3 regions of the Sporosarcina sp. SAFN-015 genome follow, and region 3 is predicted to be linked to each of the others. Evidence: predicted binding sites of a transcription regulator. Region 3 holds the regulator's gene; each other region holds the start of a gene.
The links. The regulator LexA, encoded in region 3, represses DNA repair genes until DNA is damaged. The targets are predictions, from matches to a motif close to CGAACATATGTTCG.
Positions count from the first base shown of each region.

Region 1: the regulator LexA is predicted to act here: its motif matches at 2,217-2,230, upstream of uvrB (excinuclease ABC subunit UvrB).
Region 2: the regulator LexA is predicted to act here: its motif matches at 2,055-2,068, upstream of parE (DNA topoisomerase IV subunit B).

Region 1 is NZ_JBPFDR010000005.1:200,188-204,478, reverse strand. Features, by position in the region: gene ACR65H_RS11135 (ABC transporter ATP-binding protein) at 1-568, shown strand, start outside; gene ACR65H_RS11130 (ABC transporter permease) at 552-1,763, shown strand; gene ACR65H_RS11125 (IDEAL domain-containing protein) at 1,864-2,097, shown strand; gene uvrB (excinuclease ABC subunit UvrB) at 2,297-4,279, shown strand; gene uvrA (excinuclease ABC subunit UvrA) at 4,287-4,291, shown strand, end outside.
Region 2 is NZ_JBPFDR010000003.1:45,453-49,743, reverse strand. Features, by position in the region: gene ACR65H_RS06020 (C40 family peptidase) at 1-664, opposite strand, end outside; gene ACR65H_RS06015 (HesB/YadR/YfhF family protein) at 898-1,191, opposite strand; gene plsY (glycerol-3-phosphate 1-O-acyltransferase PlsY) at 1,227-1,829, opposite strand; gene parE (DNA topoisomerase IV subunit B) at 2,083-4,053, shown strand; gene parC (DNA topoisomerase IV subunit A) at 4,050-4,291, shown strand, end outside.
Region 3 is NZ_JBPFDR010000003.1:233,699-237,989, reverse strand. Features, by position in the region: gene ACR65H_RS07010 (methionine gamma-lyase family protein) at 1-514, shown strand, start outside; gene lexA (transcriptional repressor LexA) at 1,235-1,855, opposite strand; gene yneA (cell division suppressor protein YneA) at 2,059-2,376, shown strand; gene ACR65H_RS06995 (YneB family resolvase-like protein) at 2,389-3,039, shown strand; gene ACR65H_RS06990 (DUF896 domain-containing protein) at 3,224-3,457, shown strand; gene tkt (transketolase) at 3,562-4,291, shown strand, end outside.

The DNA of each region.
Region 1 (4,291 bases), on a different contig from region 3:
AGTGAATGGTGTCACGTTTCGTGAAAACCCTGAAGCATACCGTCAAGCGTTCACATATATTCCGGAAACACCGATCTTATATGAAGAGCTTACGCTGAAAGAACATTTAGAGTTGACAGCAATGGCGTACGGATTGGACCGGGAAGTGTTTGAGGCGCGAACTGAAATGCTATTGAAAGAGTTCATGATGGAGAAGCGGTTGAATTGGTTTCCATCGCATTTCTCAAAAGGGATGCGACAAAAAGTCATGATTCTTTGCGCGTTTTTAGTGGAACCTTCGCTATATATTATCGATGAACCGTTTGTCGGATTAGACCCGATCGGAATCCGTTCATTGCTCGATCAAATAGAAGAAAGAAAAGCGAACGGCGCCTCAGTACTGATGTCGACACATGTGCTCTCCACTGCAGAAAAGTATTGCGACCGGATTATTTTACTGCATGAAGGACGTGTAAGGGCGCAAGGGACGATGGATGATTTGCGGAAAGCCTTCAACAGGCCCAATGCTACGTTGGACGAGTTATATATTTCGATGACCGGGGATCATGATCATGAACAGTTTGCGTGAGATTTGGAGCGATCGTTTTGTCCGGTACATGACAGAACTGCAAAAGTATATGAAGTTCGTTTTCACAGGCCATTTAGCAATCGTTCTGCTCTTTACGATTGGGGCAGGCGGATACGCATACAGCGAATGGTTAAAAGAAGTGCCGTCTGAATTCCCTTCAGCGATTATCGCGGCGGTTCTAATCGGCGCAGTATTGTCCATCTGCTCGCCGGTAACATTGCTGAAGCCCGCAGACATCGTCTTTTTCCTTCCGATGGAAAACAAACTTGAAGAGTATTTAAAACGGTCGCTGCGATATTCGCTATTTTCACAGCTGCCGCTTCCATACATTTTATTTATCATTCTATTACCTTTGCTAGCAGCAACGGATGTTGCGGGAAAACCACAATTCTTATTGACTGCCATCGTCATTTTGCTCGTGAAATGGCTGTATGTCGAGACAGAATACCATTATCGCCGTGCTAATGAAGGAGAGGGGATTTGGAAAGACCGTCTCGTCCGGTTCGTGTTAGCAGCGCTGCTCATGTATGTGATGCTAGCTGGCAGTCCTTATTTTATTCCGCTCGTAGGTGTGCTTATGGCTGTCTATTATTTATTCTGGAAGAAAAGAAGTGCAGCAAATCCTTTCCCGTATGAACATTTCATATCGGTGGAGCAAAATCGTATGATGCGTTTTTATCGCTTCGCCAATTACTTTACGGACGTACCGCATTTGAAAGGGTCCGTCAGCCGTCGTGCATGGCTCGGGTTCCTATTGCGCTCTGCTCAATTCGGACAAACATCGCCTCAACGATATTTGCTTAGAAGGACTCTCGTCCGGACGGATGATATATTTTGGCTTTGGGTCAGATTGACTGTTTTATCAGTACTAGGTGTTGCTCTCATTCCGTTTCCGATTGTCGTCTATATCTTTATCGGAGCATTGGCCTTTGCATCATCCATTCAATTAGTGCATGCATTGCGCGCGGGTGATGATTTCCGAATGGATATGCTTTTCCCGGAATCGGAAAATACAAGGACACCTGCCATACGAAAAACAGTTAGCGGAGTCCAATTATTACAAGCAATTTTTGTACTTGTGACAGGTTTAATTGCAATCGGAATATCCGTAACACCGGTTATTATGGCGATCGTTGTATTCGTAGTTTCCGAAGTGACAATCCGTATGTCGAACGAGAAAACAGAAGAGATTTGATCGGCTATCCAAAAAAAGTAATAATAGAATATTCTTAAAAACCTTGCAATTGATCCCGGAATTTATGTATAATAAAAAAAAGGCATCAGGGGTGAGGGAGATGGAAAACAATTATTCATATGCCGAGTTCTTAAAAGCCGTGGGGAAAAATAGTACTTCGCTTCAAGCGGAGAGATTATTGAATGATATTTACATGGATCTATTCCTGAACCATATTCATCGAGAACAAACGAAAAAACGTCTCTTGAGGCTGATTGATCTTGCGCTTGATGAAAAGGACGAGTGCGCTTTTAACGAGCTTACGGATGAATTGGTGAAACTGGAAGAAAATTAAACAAATTTGCAGCGGGCTGCCAGCTAGTCGAAAACCGATTAGCTGAGTAGACCCGCTTTTTATTATTTCTACTGAATGGGTAAGAAGCAAATATAGCTAGTAGTATTGAAATTTATATTTGAACATACGTTCTCTTATTTCTTTGGTCTTGGCAAAGTCTATGTTAAAATGGAAATAATTCATTTGGGGAGGGGCTTCAATGGTCCGAAAATTCGATTTGCACGCTCCTTATGTTCCGTTAGGCGACCAACCTGCCGCCATTTCAAAACTTGTGGAAGGCATAAAGGAAGGCAAAAAGCATCAGACACTTTTAGGTGCGACCGGAACAGGGAAGACGTTCACCGTTTCAAACGTTGTAACGGAAGTTAATAAACCGACACTTGTCATTGCGCATAATAAAACACTTGCTGGCCAGTTGTATAGCGAGTTCAAAGAATTTTTTCCGAACAATGCAGTCGAGTATTTCGTGAGCTTCTACGATTATTACCAACCGGAAGCTTATGTGCCGCATACGGACACATATATAGAAAAAGATGCAACAATCAACGATGAGATCGACAAGCTGCGCCACTCCGCGACATCTGCGTTATTCGAAAGGAATGATGTGCTCATCGTCGCATCCGTCTCTTGCATTTACGGCCTAGGTTCGCCGGAAGAATACGGGAAGCATGTCGTTTCCCTCCGTACTGGTATGGAGATCGGCAGGAATGAGCTGCTTCGTCGGTTCGTTGATATCCAATACTCAAGAAACGATATCAATTTCACGCGTGGTACGTTCCGGGTGAGAGGGGACGTCGTGGAAATATTCCCGGCCTCCCAAGACGAAAACTGTATTCGCATTGAATTTTTTGGTGATGAAATTGACCGTATCAGAGAAGTGGATTCACTTACAGGAGAAATTTTAGGGGAACGCGAACACGTCGCCATCTTCCCGGCATCCCACTTCGTTACTGGTGAAGAGAAAATGGTGAAGGCGATTGCGAATATCGAAACCGAGTTGGAAGAAAGACTTGCCGTTTTGCGCAAGGAAGATAAACTTCTGGAAGCTCAGCGACTTGAGCAGCGCACTCGTTATGATTTAGAGATGATGCGGGAGATGGGATTCTGTTCAGGAATTGAAAACTATTCGAGGCATTTGACATTACGACCTGCGGGGGCTACCCCTTATACATTGCTTGACTATTTTCCTGATGATTTTCTGATCGTTATCGATGAAAGCCATGTCACCTTGCCGCAAATCCGAGGTATGTATAACGGTGACCAAGCGCGTAAGCAAGTATTGGTCGATCACGGGTTCCGCCTGCCTTCCGCTTTAGACAATAGACCGCTCATGTTCGATGAATTCGAGCGCTACGTCCATGAAGCGATCTACGTGTCTGCAACACCCGGTCCTTACGAGATCGAGCATACACCCGAGATGGTTGAACAGATCATCCGACCGACTGGCTTGCTTGACCCGATTATCGATGTACGGCCGATCGAAGGGCAGATTGATGATTTGATCGATGAAATCAATGAGCGTATAAAGCGTAACGAAAGGGTATTGATTACTACATTGACGAAAAAGATGTCCGAAGATCTTACCGACTATTTGAAGGATATCGGCATTAAAGTCCAATATTTACATTCGGATATCAAAACATTGGAGCGGATTGAAATCATTCGGGAACTCCGTCTTGGTAAGTACGATGTTCTCATCGGCATCAACTTGTTAAGGGAAGGGCTCGATATACCTGAAGTGTCACTCGTCGCGATATTGGATGCGGACAAGGAAGGATTCCTTCGTTCAGAACGTTCCCTCATCCAAACAATCGGACGGGCAGCTCGTAACTCCGAAGGAAAAGTCATCATGTATGCAGACCGATATACGGATTCGATGAAGAAGGCAATTGAAGAGACGAAGAGACGTCGGGAAATTCAAATGGCTTATAATGAAAAGCATGGAATCACTCCGACGACGATCAAAAAAGCAATACGTGAAGTTATTCGAGCAACTCAAGTCGCTGAAGAAGATATTTCAGCTTTGGAAAAAGTGACGAAAGGCAAGAAATTGTCGAAGGACGATAAAGTGAAATTGCTTGCGAATCTCGAGAAGGAAATGAAAGAGGCAGCAAAAGCACTTGATTTCGAAAGGGCTGCCGAATTGCGCGATACGATTTTAGAATTGAAGGCTGAAGGGTGAAAATGCGATGAA
Region 2 (4,291 bases), 190 kb from region 3:
TATAGTTGACGAATCCTGTGCTCGTAAATTTCTTTGTACTTTCATTATTGACAGACCCAATGACCGCTTCATCTTTCATGTCATAAGCGAGTTCAACGATTTTGTCGCCCTTCGTTGCCGGGTTGGCCGACATGAGAGTAGGAAGCACACGTCGTGCACCAATATAGCTCTCTGTATAGTATGGTTTGTCACTTAGGTCAGAAATGATAATATGCTGTTTTGGATCCGCCATATGGATCACTTTATTATCACCGATATACATGGCGACGTGATCTGGAATCTTCGATGCTTTACTACTGAAGAAGAGTAGATCCCCTTTTTGCCATTGTCCTTTTGCAACCGAAGTGCCTTGCTGCATCATGAAGTCTTCATTGTATGTAGCTAGGTCCACGCCATTTTTCTCGAAAATGTACATAAGGAAAGTCGCGCATGAAAACTTATACGGATATGTAGGCTTGTACACCTCCGTGCTGTAAGTAGATTTACCGATCAAGCTTTTAGCTGTCTGAATTAATTGGTCCGCCTTCGCAGCAACTGCTTGCTGGGATGCCTGAGATGTAACCGTAGCTGCAGAGACTACTTCCGGTTGACTGAATGATGGAACTGCCACAGAACTGACAGTGACACATGTGAGTAATGCTGCTGAAAAAAGTTTATGTTTCATAATTTACCTCCGAATAATAGTAATGCCTTACCTGAGATTGATAGTATCACGGAATAAAGAGGGGATATGGAGGGAATATTTGCCTCTTCGAATGTTACAATGCTGGACTACAAGCCAGCATTATATTTATTGGACTTTTTTACAAATAGATTACAGCGTTATAAAGGAAAATAACGGAACAACAATAGCACAAAGCTTAAGGTTAGACGTAAAAAAAGCGGATGGCTGAGCCATCACGCTTTTTCATACGTATAAACAAGTTCATTCAATTTCTGGTTTACAGTTACGTGCAAGTCATGTTCATCGAAAAACCAGTAATCCCTATTTTCAATATAAAAATGAACACCTGCTATTTCTGTCTCGACCGCTACTTCGTCCGGCGACTCTTTCATAATGCCGAGCGAGAAACCATCATGCAGCGGACTAGACCCGCCGTATCTGGCGAAAAACTTAATATAATCACCAGCTTCGGCTTCCATCTCTTCTGTAAACCATTTTAGTGCATCATCCGATAAAACGATTTTCATATTTATCACGCCTTTCGGTTGTTGCTTCCATTGTATTACAACCACTTCACTTTTGGCTCGGTTCCAGCTTTGATCCTAGCAATATTCGCCCTATGCCGATAGAAAATGAAGACACCCATCAGCCCGACGATGATCATTAGATAAATATCTCCTGTCCATACATAGTAGGCAATGCAGTAAATGAATCCAACAACTGCCACGATCATAGACGATAGGGATACCATCTTCGTGAGTTTTAAAGCAAGGAGAAATGTCAGCAGGACGATAATAAAAATTGGCCAATTATATCCGAGCAACACACCACCCGAAGTGGCAACCGCTTTACCGCCTTTGAACTTCGCAAAGATAGGGAACATATGGCCAATCACTGCGCATACACCAAGTAGAAGTGGATGGATTTCTGCCGAACTGAAGTATGGCAAGAGGGGAAGTAGCACGGCAGCAGTTCCTTTTAAAATATCGAGCACAGTAACGATCAGACCTGCTGTTTTTCCTAACACCCTGAAAGTGTTCGTGGCACCGAGATTTCCGCTTCCATGCTGCCGTACATCGGTTCCATAAAACAGTTTACCGACCCATAATGCAGATGGGATTGATCCGAGTAAATAAGCGATTAATATAAGAATGATAATTTCCATGGCGCTCCCCTTTATTATAATGAGTATATATGTGATTTTAGTTTAGCAGAACAGATGAATACCGACAATGGAATGTGTCAAGTAATGTAATAAGCATATTGTCTAGATTTTCCTCATCTCATTGCATTCAGGAGGTTTCTTCTATACAATTAATTGAGCGAGCTTCCTGAAACGTTGATTTGACAAGCTTTACAGGAAGCGATACGATAGTATATAAAGAAAAAGAGAACATTCGTTTGATGGGGGTTGCGATTTGACGAAGAAAGAAGAAATTTACACATATGATGATGATTCGATTCAAGTGCTGGAAGGCCTTGATGCTGTAAGGAAACGCCCGGGAATGTATATCGGTTCTACGGATTCCAGGGGGCTTCATCATCTTGTCTATGAAATCGTCGATAACGCAGTTGACGAAGCGCTTGCTGGATTCGGTTCTGAAATTGACGTTACGATACACAAAGACGGCAGCATCGGTGTACGAGATTATGGACGCGGAATGCCGACCGGAATGCATAAGACGGGAAAACCGACAGTTGAAGTCATTTTGACCGTTCTTCACGCTGGCGGAAAGTTTGGGCAGGGAGGATACAAGACGAGTGGCGGCCTGCATGGTGTTGGTGCATCAGTCGTCAATGCCCTTTCCGAGTGGCTGGAAGTGACGATTTTTCGTGATGGCAAGAAATTTAGACAACGGTTCGAAAATGGCGGAAAACCGGTTACTACATTAGAAGAAATCGGAACGACAAGAGAAAAAGGGACATTGATCCATTTCAAGCCAGATCCAGCGATTTTCTCAACGATCAAATATCAATATGAGTTGTTGTCCGAGCGTTTGCGGGAATCTGCATTCCTATTGAAAGGTTTGAAAATCGACCTAAAAGAAGAAGGCACTGAAAAGCATGATGTTTTTCATTACGAAACCGGCATCGAAGCATTCATCTCCTATTTGAATGAAGAGAAAGATACTCTGCATGATGTTGCGTATCTCGAAGGGACAGCCGAAGGTATTGAAGTAGAATTTGCATTTCAATTCAGCGATGGCTATTCTGAGACAATCCTTTCATTTGTCAATAATGTGCGAACAAAAGATGGCGGAACACATGAAACCGGCGCAAAGACCGCAATGACACGCGTATTCAATGAATACGCGAGGAAAACCGGCATATTGAAGGAAAAAGATAAAAATCTCGATGGTTCAGATATCCGGGAAGGTATATCTGCGATTATTTCTGTCCGAATTCCTGAAGAGATCCTTCAATTCGAAGGACAGACGAAGGGGAAATTGGGGACGAGTGAAGCAAGGACAGCAGCGGATGCAATTATCTCCCAACAGCTGCTCTATTTCTTAGAAGAGAATGCCGAGCTAAGCGGAAATCTGATCCGAAAAGCGATTCGTGCCCAGCAGGCTAGGGAAGCAGCGCGCAAGGCTCGTGAAGATGCGCGTTCCGGAAAGAAACGCCGCAGGTCGGAAACACTTCTTACTGGGAAACTGACGCCTGCACAATCGAGGAACGCTTCAAAAAATGAGCTTTATCTTGTCGAAGGGGATTCTGCCGGTGGTTCAGCTAAACAGGGCCGAGACAGAACGTTCCAAGCGATTTTGCCTTTGCGTGGTAAGGTAATTAATACCGAAAAAGCTAAATTAGAAGATATTATGAAGAACGAAGAGATCAATACGATCATCCATGCGATTGGAGGAGGGGTCGGCGCAGATTTTCAGATCGATGATATCGCTTACGATAAAGTGATCATCATGACCGACGCCGATACCGACGGAGCGCATATCCAAGTACTACTTCTTACGTTCTTCTATCGTTATATGAAGCCGCTAATCGAAGCAGGGAAAGTGTTCATCGCACTTCCTCCGCTTTATAAAGTCTCAAAAGGGACAGGCAAGAAGGAACAAGTCGAGTATGCATGGACCGAAGCCGATCTTGACGATGCTATTAAAAAAATCGGCCGCGGTTATATGCTTCAGCGTTATAAAGGTCTCGGTGAAATGAATGCCGATCAATTATGGGATACGACGATGAATCCTGAAACCCGTACACTCATCCGCGTCACTATAGAGGATGGAGCACAATCGGAAAGACGTGTCACCACACTCATGGGAGACAAGGTTGAGCCTCGTAGAAAATGGATTGAAACGAACGTCGATTTCGGCACCGAGGACCATAATATTTTGGAAAATGAATTTTTACATGTTGAGGGGGATTTTGAATGACTTCAACTGAGCGATACCAGGACTTGCCTTTGGAAGAAGTAATAGGCGACCGTTTTGGACGTTATAGTAAATACATCATTCAGGACAGGGCACTTCCGGACGCTAGGGACGGATTGAAGCCAGTTCAAAGAAGGATTCTTTACGCGATGTTCCATGAAGGGAACACTCACGATAAAGCATTTAGAAAAGCTGCGAAAACAGTCGGGAATGTCATCGGCAACTACCACCCGCATGGTGA
Region 3 (4,291 bases):
CGACCTTGTAAAAAAATGCGCTTATCGTATGACGTCGCCTGGAATTGGTGCGGAGGCAGGTGCATCACTTGATACGCTGCTGGAAATGTATCAAGGCTTCTTCCTTGCTCCCCACGTCGTTAGCCAAGCAGTGAAAGGCGCTCTTTTTACAGCTGGTTTCCTCGATAGCTATGGATTCGATACGACACCACATTATTCGGCTAAGCGAACAGATTTAATACAATCCGTAAATTTCGGCAACGCTGAGCAGATGATCGCTTTCTGTCGAACAATCCAAGAAAACTCGCCGATCAATGCGCATTACGCTCCCGAACCATCGTATATGCCGGGTTATTCCGATGACGTCATTATGGCTGCAGGAACATTCATACAAGGTTCCAGTATCGAGCTCACAGCAGACGGTCCGATCCGTCCGCCATACACGGCTTATGTACAAGGCGGTTTGACGTACGAACATGTGAAAGCGGCAGTCATGTCTTCTGTAGATAAGTTATTAAAAGATAAGATGATGTAAGGTAGTTAATGAAATAAGATAGGGCTGTCCGGACAGGTTAAGTATAATCTACCTTCTGGATAGCCTTTTGTATATTTGATTATAACAATCATCAAGCGCTCAACTATTCCGATAAGCGCTCAACAATTCGATAAAGCGCTCAACAAACGCGGCAAGCGCTCAACAATCCTGATAGTGCTCAAGAAACGCAGCAAGCGCTCAACAATTCGATAAAGCGCTCATAAGACGCAGCAAGCGCTCAACAATCCTGATAGCGCTCAAGAAACGCAGCAAGCGCTCAACAATCCTGAAAAGTGCTCATGAAACGCAGCAAGCGCTCAACAATCCTGAAAAGTGCTCATGATACGCAGCAAGCGCTCAACAATCCTTGAAAAGCGCTCATAAATCGCAGCAAGCGCTCAACAATCCGTAAAAGCGCTCAAGAAACGCAGCAAGCGCTCAACAATTTGATAAAGCGCTCAAGAAACGCAACAAGCGCTCAACAATCTAGAAAAGCGCTCAAGAAACGCAACAAGCGCTCAACAATCCAGAAAAGCGCTCAAGAAACGCAGCAAGCGCTCAACAATCCAGAAAAGCGCTCAAGAAACGCAACAAGCGCTCAACAATCCGTAAAAGCGCTCATGAAACTCAATAAGCGCTCAAAAGGCGCAACTCAATAGAAAAAAGACTGTCTCGCAAAGTCGAATCGACTTTCCAGACAGTCTTTATCAATTTATTTCATTAATGAATCTGACGATACACGCCTACGACTTTACCTAGAATGGAAACTGAATTGACGATGATCGGTTCCATCGATTCATTTTCCGGCTGCAAACGGAAATAATCCTTTTCTTTGAAGAAACGTTTCACTGTCGCCTCATCTTCTTCAGTCATTGCGACTACAATTTCTCCATTATTAGCTGTATGTGTCTGTTTTACGACGACATAATCCCCATTTAATATCCCAGCTTCTATCATACTATCTCCTACTATTTCAAGCATGAACAGCTTATCATCAGACGTGCCATATGTATCCGGCAACGGGAAATACTCCTCAATGTTCTCAATTGCAGTAATCGGCAATCCAGCGGTAACTTTTCCGACTAACGGAACATGCACAACACCAGATTTAAGCGCAGTCAAACCTTCCGGATCTAGTATCTCGATTGCTCTTGGTTTTGTCGGGTCTCTGCGGATATAACCTTTACTTTCTAATCTAGCTAGATGTCCATGCACGGTTGAACTTGAAGCTAGTCCGACAGCCTCTCCAATTTCACGAACGGAAGGCGGGTATCCTTTAAGTTTCACTTCATCTTTTATAAACGTTAGGATATCCTGCTGTCTTTTTGAGATTTTTTTCATTTTTCCACCCCTCCAATTAATAGAATCAATAATTAGCAAATGTGCGAACGAACGTCCGTATCCACAATTGTTTCTTACAAAGAGTATAACAGGTGTTCGGGCAATTGGCAAACAAAGGTTCGAAAGTTTTGTTGACTTCTAAAAATTCGTGTCCTATAATGGGAACAAGTATTCCGAACAAACATTCTTGGAGGGGTTTTTTTATGGCTTTCATTCAAAAATATGGCTTTATCCTTTTGATTCTACTTCTGTGCACTGCTTTTACAATTGCAGGCGTCATGAAAGAAACGAAGTCTGCTTCAGATTCGTTCATTGAAATTACAATATCGGAGGGCGATACTCTCTGGGGGTTAGCTAGAAATTATTCTGAACAAGATCACCCGAAAAAATGGATTGCAAAAGTAATGGAAATAAACGATATGGAATCCACGACGATCAAATCAGGAGAAACATTGAAATTGCCGCAATTGGATCCGCTCATGCATGATACAATGTTGACTGAATTGGCAGGAGAAGAATAAGGGGGGGAGAAAATGAAGACATGTGTCATTTATTGCCGTGTCAGCACGGAAAAAGATTCACAGGAAGTCTCACTAGCGAGACAAGAAGAGGAACTGAACCGGCTTGCGGACGAACTTAGTCTGAAGGTTGTACATATATTTAAGGAAAAGCATAGCGGCTATGATATGGAACGGGAAGGGCTGCTTGACTTATTAGATTGCATACGTGACGAAAAGATAGATGCAATTCTCATCCAGGACGAAACAAGACTGGGCAGAGGGAACGCTAGAGTCGCTATCTTGCATTTGCTTGCAAAGACAAACACCGAAGTCATTACAAACCACGATAACGGGGCATTGAAATTGAACGAAATGGACACAATGCTGCTAGAAATACTGGCGATCGTCGAAGAATATCAACGAAAATTACATAATGCCAAGATTCGCAGGGGGATGAAACGGGCGGTCCGCGATGGATACAGGCCAGAACGGAATTTAAAAAATAAAGGCAACCTAGAAGGACGCGAACGGAAAGAAGTTCCCGTTAGTGAAATCGTCTCATTACGGCAAAAAGGCCTCACTTTCGAAGAAATCGCAGGCGTATTAAGAGGCCTCGGCCATAACGTAAGCAAAGCAACGGTCCACCGCCGATATAAAGAATATGAACAAGAGCAGGAAGGCTGATTTGTTGCACTTCCTGCTCTTTTTGTATACCTTCAAAGTATAGTTTTAATGAGTTTCACTTCAATTGTTAATGGTATTATTGTTATTATTATTAAAGTTTTATTAGGATTGAAGCGGAAAGCGTCCGCCTGAAGCGTAAATCCGGTGTACAATTGCATGTGGACAACACAACTGGAGGAATTCGATGTTATCAAAAGATAAAATTAAACGTATCAACGAACTATCAAAAAAGTCGAAAACAATCGGCCTATCAATCGAAGAAGCAAAAGAACAAACACAACTGCGCAAAGAATACCTAGAAACATTCCGTTCATCCATGCGTGACACAATCGAAAACGTCAAAGTAATCGACCCCGAAGGCAACGACGTTACACCCGACAAAGTGAAAGACGCACGCAACAAGAAGTTCCTCAACTGAACATCTGGACATAGAATGGATTGTATTTCATCTATGAATTGACTACACTATAGATGGTATAACAATTGCAACTACAAGATAAAGCACGGGAAAGGATGTTCTGAATGACCGAAAAGATTGACCAATTAGCAATAAACACAATACGAACGTTATCCATCGATGCGATCGAAAAGGCGAATTCCGGCCACCCGGGATTGCCAATGGGCGCTGCTCCGATGGCTTACACATTATGGACGAAGCATATGCACCATAACCCTTCGAATCCTGAATGGTTCAACCGCGACCGTTTTGTCCTCTCGGCAGGTCACGGCTCCATGCTGTTATATAGCTTGCTCCACTTAAGCGGCTATGGATTGCCTATGGAGGAATTGAAATACTTCCGCCAATGGGGATCGAAAACACCTGGGCATCCTGAATACGGCCACACAGTAGGTGTTGAAGCGACAACAGGGCCGCTTGGTCAAGGAATCGGTATGGCAGTCGGTATGGCAATGGCTGAAAAGCATTTGGCAGCAACGTATAACCGTCCAGGTTTCGACGTCGTCGACCACCATACATTCGCTCTTTGCGGCGACGGAGACCTTATGGAAGGCGTGGCGGCAGAGGCGATTTCCCTTGCAGGTCATTTGCAATTGGAAAAACTAATCGTCCTTTACGACAGCAACGACATCTCCTTGGATGGAGATCTAGATATGTCATTCACGGAAAATATCCGTAAACGTTTCGAATCATACGGCTGGAACTATATCCGCGTGGAAGACGGCAATAATATCGGTCTGATTTCAAAAGCGATTGAAGAGGCTAAAGGTAATTCAGGAGGCCCGACAATCATCG